Regions from separate parts of the Streptomyces sp. NPDC006261 genome, predicted to be linked through region 1. Evidence: predicted binding sites of a transcription regulator. Region 1 holds the regulator's gene; each other region holds the start of a gene.

Region 1 (2,266 bases):
CGTCCCGGCCCGCCTGCGGTTCGCCCGACTCCTCCACCAGGTCCCCGCAGAGCACCACCGCAGGCTCCCCGTCCGTACCCGGGACCAGCACCGCGAGGTCGTGGCCGCTGTGGCCCGGGCCCACGTCGGCCAGCAGCACCTGACGGCCGCCGCCCAGGTCGAGCGTCCGCTCACCGGTCACCTCGTGGTGCGGCACCACCAGCGTGTCCACCGACCGGTGTGCCTCCTCCTCCGGGAGGCCGTGGTGCACGGCCGAGGCGCCCAGCTCGTCCGCCGAGCGCTGCAGCAGCGCGGTGATGCCCACCGCTCCGTACACCTGCGCCCCGGCGAACGCCGCCGTCCCCAGCACATGATCGAAGTGCGGGTGGCTCAGTGCGATATGCGTCACCCTCCGGCCGAGCAGCGCCTCGGCCTGCCTCCGCAGCTCGACGCCCTCGCGGAGGGTCGAGCCGGTGTCGTACAGCAGCACACCGTCGGCCCCGGCGACCAGCGCGGCCGTGGCATCCCAGCCCGGCAGCCGCCGCCGCCCGATACCGTGGCCCAACCGCTCCCAGCCGAAGTCTTCCCAAGAGACGTGCATGGGGCGACGCTATCGGCAACGTCCCGCACCGCTCGGCGGCGGCGTGGCCGGTCGCCCTTGCCCCCGCCCCACCTCACCCCCTTACACTGACCGGTGGGTAGCTGGCACTCGTACGCTCCGAGTGCCAGACGGATACCGGAGTGAAGACACCGGGGAACGACAGCTGGAGGTGTGCGCCATGCTCAGCGAACGCAGACTCGAAGTGCTGCGCGCCATCGTCCAGGACTACGTCGGCACCGAGGAGCCCGTCGGCTCCAAGGCGCTCACGGAGCGGCACCGGCTGGGGGTCTCCCCGGCCACCGTCCGCAACGACATGGCGGTGCTGGAGGACGAGGGATTCATCGCGCAGCCGCACACGAGCGCAGGGCGCATCCCCACCGACAAGGGGTACCGCCTCTTCGTCGACAAGCTCGCCGGCGTCAAGCCGCTCTCCTCGCCCGAGCGCCGGGCCATCCAGAACTTCCTCGACGGCGCGGTCGACCTCGACGACGTGGTCGGCCGGACCGTACGGCTGCTCGCGCAGCTGACCCGGCAGGTCGCGGTCGTGCAGTACCCCTCGCTCACCCGCTCGACGGTGCGGCACGTGGAACTGCTATCGCTCGCCCCCGCCCGGCTGATGCTCGTCCTGATCACGGACACCGGCCGGGTCGAACAGCGTATGATCGACTGCCCCGCGCCCTTCGGCGAGGCAACGCTCGCGGATCTGCGGGCCCGGCTCAACAGCCGGGTCGTCGGACGCCGCTTCGCGGATGTCCCCCGGCTGGTGCGGGAGCTGCCGGAATCCTTCGACAGCGAGGACCGCGGAACGGTTTCCACGGTCCTTTCCACCCTCCTCGAAACCCTGGTCGAGGAGACTGAGGAGCGGCTGATGATCGGCGGCACCTCCAACCTCACCCGCTTCGGGCACGACTTCCCTGTGATGATCCGGCCGGTGCTGGAAGCACTGGAGGAGCAGGTCGTCCTGCTGAAGCTGCTCGGTGAGGCCACGGACTCAGCCATGACCGTACGGATCGGGCACGAGAACGCCCACGAGGGCCTCACGTCCACGTCCGTCGTCGCGGTCGGCTACGGTTCGGGCGACGAGGCAGTCGCCAAACTCGGCGTGGTCGGACCGACCCGCATGGACTACCCCGGAACGATGGGAGCGGTACGCGCAGTGGCACGTTACGTCGGACAGATCCTGGCGGAGTCGTAAGTGGCCACGGACTACTACGCCGTACTCGGCGTGCGCCGCGACGCATCTCAGGACGAGATCAAGAAGGCATTCCGTCGGCTCGCACGCGAGCTGCACCCGGATGTCAACCCCGATCCGAAGACCCAGGAGCGGTTCAAGGAGATCAACGCCGCTTACGAGGTGCTCTCGGACCCGCAGAAGAAGCAGGTCTACGACCTCGGCGGCGACCCGCTCTCCGCCAACGGCGGGGGCGGCGGTGCGGGCGGTTTCGGAGCCGGTGGCTTCGGCAACTTCTCGGACATCATGGACGCGTTCTTCGGAACGGCCTCGCAGCGCGGGCCACGCTCGCGCACCCGCCGGGGCCAGGACGCCATGATCCGGCTGGAGATCGACCTCTCCGAGGCGGCCTTCGGCACCACCAAGGACATCCAGGTCGACACGGCGGTCGTCTGCAACACCTGCAGCGGCGAGGGCGCGGCCCCCGGCACCTCCGCCCAGACCTGCGACATGTG
Region 2 (2,266 bases), on a different contig from region 1:
CCCGGCGGAGGGCGCGAAGCTCTCCGAGGTCATCGAGTCCCTGGAGAAGGACCACCCGGGCATCGCCGCACGCGTCCTGGACGACCAGGGCAAGCTGCGCCGCTTCGTCAACGTGTACGTCAACGACGACGACGTGCGCTTCGAGGGCGGCCTGGACGCGGCCACGCCCGACGGCGCCGGCATCTCGATCATCCCGGCCGTGGCCGGCGGCTGCTGATCCGACTGCCCTCAGCTGAACAGCAGTTGCCCCCTCCGCGACGCAAAGCGGAGGGGGCAATTCTGCATGGTTGAGCGCGGTACAGTTGGGGAAGCCCCCTCCGCTGCGTGTGCCGCCCGCATATGAGAATGCGCCCGGCCCCGATAAGAAGCAGCCAAAGTGCGTGGACCCCTTGAGGTATAAGTGGCCTTTGCCTGGCCCGACTTGCCCGTAAATTTCAGCAATCCCGCATATTCGGGCGTTCACCTGTGCCCAGAATTCTCGTCCGATTGACCTGTTGCAGAGGGCAGTTGGGCGGATACATTCGGCCGCGGTCGACGCGCTGCGGCGCCGCCCACCCTCTCCTGTCGGAGGGTGAGTTCCGACCCGGGTCCGCGAAGTGCGGTTCCGTGCAAGGGCCAGTTATAGGGGAGTTAGGCATGGCTCAGGGCACCGTCAAGTGGTTCAACGCGGAGAAGGGGTACGGCTTCATCGCGGTCGACGGTGGTGCGGATGTTTTCGTCCACTACAGCGCGATCCAGATGGACGGGTACCGCACCCTCGAAGAGGGTCAGCGAGTTGAATTCGAGATCTCGCAGGGCCAGAAGGGGCCCCAGGCCGACATGGTCAAGCTCGCCGTCGGCTGAGCTCGGCGCGGCCGTCCGACGTCACTACTCACGCACGTAGGGCCCGACCCCCGGATCAGGGGATCGGGCCCTACGTGCGTCCTGGGACCGTATGGCGGGCCCTGGCCTGAGGCGCTTGCACTCTCGGGGGTCGAGTGCTAATCATTGGCGTTAGCACTCTCCAGGTGAGAGTGACAGAAACTTGGACCGGGCCGGTGAGGCCCGCAGGCGCGGTGGGGCAAGGAACCACCACGCAGGCAGGCCGTCCGTCGCGGGCGCCTCTCGGTCCGGAGAATCCACCCCTGTCCGGGAGGACCACTTCACATGGCCAAGATCATCGCGTTCGATGAGGAGGCACGGCGCGGTCTCGAGCGCGGGATGAACCAGCTCGCCGACGCCGTCAAGGTCACCCTCGGCCCCAAGGGCCGTAACGTCGTCCTCGAGAAGAAGTGGGGCGCGCCCACGATCACCAACGATGGTGTTTCCATCGCCAAGGAGATCGAGCTCGAGGACCCGTACGAGAAGATCGGTGCGGAGCTGGTCAAGGAGGTCGCCAAGAAGACGGACGACGTCGCCGGCGACGGTACGACCACCGCCACCGTTCTCGCCCAGGCTCTCGTCCGCGAGGGTCTGCGCAACGTCGCCGCAGGCGCCAACCCGATGGCCCTCAAGCGGGGCATCGAGAAGGCCGTCGAGGCCGTCTCCGCCGCTCTGCTGGAGCAGGCCAAGGACGTGGAGACCAAGGAGCAGATCGCTTCGACCGCCTCCATCTCCGCCGCCGACACCGAGATCGGCGCCAAGATCGCCGAGGCGATGGACAAGGTCGGCAAGGAAGGCGTCATCACCGTCGAGGAGTCCCAGACCTTCGGTCTGGAGCTCGAGCTCACCGAGGGTATGCGCTTCGACAAGGGCTACATCTCGGCCTACTTCGCGACCGACATGGAGCGTATGGAGGCGTCGCTCGACGACCCGTACATCCTGATCGTCAACTCGAAGATCGCCAGCGTCAAGGACCTGATCCCGCTGCTGGAGAAGGTCATGCAGTCGGGCAAGCCGCTGCTGATCATCGCCGAGGACGTCGAGGGCGAGGCGCTCTCCACCCTGGTCGTCAACAAGATCAAGGGCACGTTCAAGTCCGTCGCCGTCAAGGCTCCGGGCTTCGGCGACCGCCGCAAGGCCATGCTCGCGGACATCGCCATCCTCACCGGTGGCACCGTGATCTCCGAGGAGGTCGGTCTCAAGCTGGAGAACGCCGGCCTGGACCTGCTCGGCCGTGCCCGCAAGGTCGTCATCACCAAGGACGAGACCACGATCGTCGACGGTGCCGGTGACAGCGAGCAGGTGCAGGGTCGCGTCAAGCAGATCCGCGCCGAGATCGAGAACTCCGACTCGGACTACGACCGCGAGAAGCTCCAGGAGCGCCTCGCGAAGCTGGCCGGCGGCG
Region 3 (2,266 bases), on a different contig from region 1:
AGCGGAAACAGGCCGCACGGGCCGTCGCCGCGAAGAAGTGGGGGCTGGCCAAGACCCCGCTCGCCGCCCCCGAGCCGCCGAAGGTGAAACCGCGCATCACCACCCGCAAGGGGTTCGAGGTCCGGGACGACGAGGGGCTGCCGCCCGTCTTCACCACCGTCCCCACCAAGGAGAAGATCGTCTTCCTCACCATGGACGACGGCGCGGAGAAGGACCCCGCGCTGCTGCGGATGATGACCGAACTGGACATCCCCTACAGCGCCTTCCTGAGCGACTACGTCATCAACGACGACTACGGGTACTTCAAGCAGATGCAGAAGCGCGGGGTGACCATCAGCAACCACACGCTCAACCACCGCTACCTGCCCGGCCTCTCCTACGCCGAGCAGAAGCGGGAGATCTGCGGCCAGCAGGAGAAGATCCTCAAGAACTACGGGAAGCGGCCCACTCTCTTCCGCCCGCCCTACGGCAACTACAACCGCGACACCCTCGTCGTCGCCAAGGCCTGCGGCATCACCGCCGTACCCCTGTGGTCCGCCGAGGCCTTCGCCGACCACATGGAATGGCGGGAGTGGGACCGGGACCTGCACCCCGGCGACATCGTCCTCACCCACTTCCGGGGCGAGGGCGACTGGAAGGGCACGATGCCCGACATGATCCGCCTGGTCATGAAGACCATCACGGACAAGGGGTACGCGGTGGCGAAGCTGGAGGACTACGTCTGACCTCCGCCCGCCCGGCGTACGGCCCCGAATGCGCGCTCAGCCGACGCTGCGCGCGCATTCGTCGCGAGTGGCGCCCGGGGCGCGGCATCTCCGTACCGTCGTACGGAACGCGAGGAGCCGCCCCGGCGTTGGCCGGACGGTGATCCCATGGGGCCCCCATCGAGACGGCGCGAGGGTGGTGAATTGGCACTCCGCTTGACCGAGTGCTAATCGCGGTCATAGTCTCATGTCTGGCACTCCCCCCTGGAGAGTGCCAGCACCACACTGTGCGACAGGGCAGGTCCGGCACCCGCGACGACGGATCGGTCTGGTCGCCGCCCACTGACTGCTAAACCCCGTGAGATCTCCGAAGGGGGAGACCGGATCGTGTCGACCACCAGCTCCAAGGTTGCGATCAAGCCGCTTGAGGACCGCATTGTGGTCCAGCCGCTCGACGCCGAGCAGACCACGGCTTCCGGCCTGGTCATTCCGGACACCGCGAAGGAGAAGCCCCAGGAGGGCGTCGTCCTCGCGGTGGGCCCGGGCCGCTTCGAGAACGGCGAGCGTCTTCCGCTCGACGTCAAGACCGGCGACGTCGTCCTGTACAGCAAGTACGGCGGCACCGAGGTGAAGTACAACGGCGAGGAGTACCTCGTCCTCTCGGCCCGCGACGTCCTCGCGATCGTCGAGAAGTAATTCACCCACGTTTGCTTGTGTTCTGCGCCCCTGGCCCCCTGCGAAATAACTAGCCGGGTGGCGAGGGGCGCAGTTCGTTCGAGAGGGAAGTACAGCCCATGGCGAAGATTCTGAAGTTCGACGAGGACGCCCGTCGCGCCCTTGAGCGCGGCGTCAACAAGCTTGCCGACACGGTGAAGGTGACGATCGGCCCCAAGGGCCGCAACGTCGTCATCGACAAGAAGTTCGGCGCACCCACCATCACCAACGACGGCGTCACCATCGCGCGCGAGGTCGAGCTCGACGACCCGTACGAGAACCTCGGTGCCCAGCTCGTCAAGGAGGTGGCGACCAAGACCAACGACGTAGCGGGTGACGGCACCACCACCGCGACCGTCCTGGCCCAGGCGCTCGTCCGTGAGGGCCTGCGCAACGTCGCCGCGGGCGCCTCCCCGGCCGCCCTGAAGAAGGGCATCGACGCCGCGGTCAAGGCCGTGTCCGAGGAACTCCTCGCGACCGCCCGCCCGATCGACGACAAGTCCGACATCGCCGCCGTGGCAGCGCTCTCCGCGCAGGACACCCAGGTCGGCGAGCTCATCGCGGACGCGATGGACAAGGTCGGCAAGGACGGTGTCATCACCGTCGAGGAGTCCAACACCTTCGGTCTGGACCTGGAGTTCACCGAGGGCATGGCCTTCGACAAGGGCTACCTGTCCCCGTACATGGTGACCGACCAGGAGCGTATGGAGGCCGTCCTCGACGACCCGTACATCCTGATCCACCAGGGCAAGATCGGCTCCATCCAGGAGCTGCTCCCGCTCCTGGAGAAGGTCATCCAGGCCGGCGCCTCCAAGCCGCTCCTGATCATCGCCGAGGACGTCGAGGGC

Evidence for each region. The regulator HrcA, encoded in region 1, represses chaperone genes, less so after heat shock. The targets are predictions, from matches to a motif close to TTNGCACTCNGNNNNNCNGAGTGCNAA.
Region 2: a site for HrcA is predicted at 958-984, ahead of groL (chaperonin GroEL). Genes of this name have one in related genera too.
Region 3: a site for HrcA is predicted at 909-935, ahead of groES (co-chaperone GroES). Genes of this name have one in related genera too.

The regions. Positions count from the first base shown of each region.
Region 1 is NZ_JBEXSI010000021.1:91,324-93,589, reverse strand. Features, by position in the region: gene ABZ154_RS16330 (MBL fold metallo-hydrolase) at 1-580, opposite strand, end outside; gene hrcA (heat-inducible transcriptional repressor HrcA) at 759-1,775, shown strand; gene dnaJ (molecular chaperone DnaJ) at 1,776-2,266, shown strand, end outside.
Region 2 is NZ_JBEXSI010000013.1:39,139-41,404, reverse strand. Features, by position in the region: gene ABZ154_RS10740 (MoaD/ThiS family protein) at 1-217, shown strand, start outside; gene ABZ154_RS10735 (cold-shock protein) at 637-843, shown strand; gene groL (chaperonin GroEL) at 1,147-2,266, shown strand, end outside.
Region 3 is NZ_JBEXSI010000050.1:9,137-11,402, reverse strand. Features, by position in the region: gene ABZ154_RS27040 (polysaccharide deacetylase family protein) at 1-725, shown strand, start outside; gene groES (co-chaperone GroES) at 1,092-1,400, shown strand; gene groL (chaperonin GroEL) at 1,499-2,266, shown strand, end outside.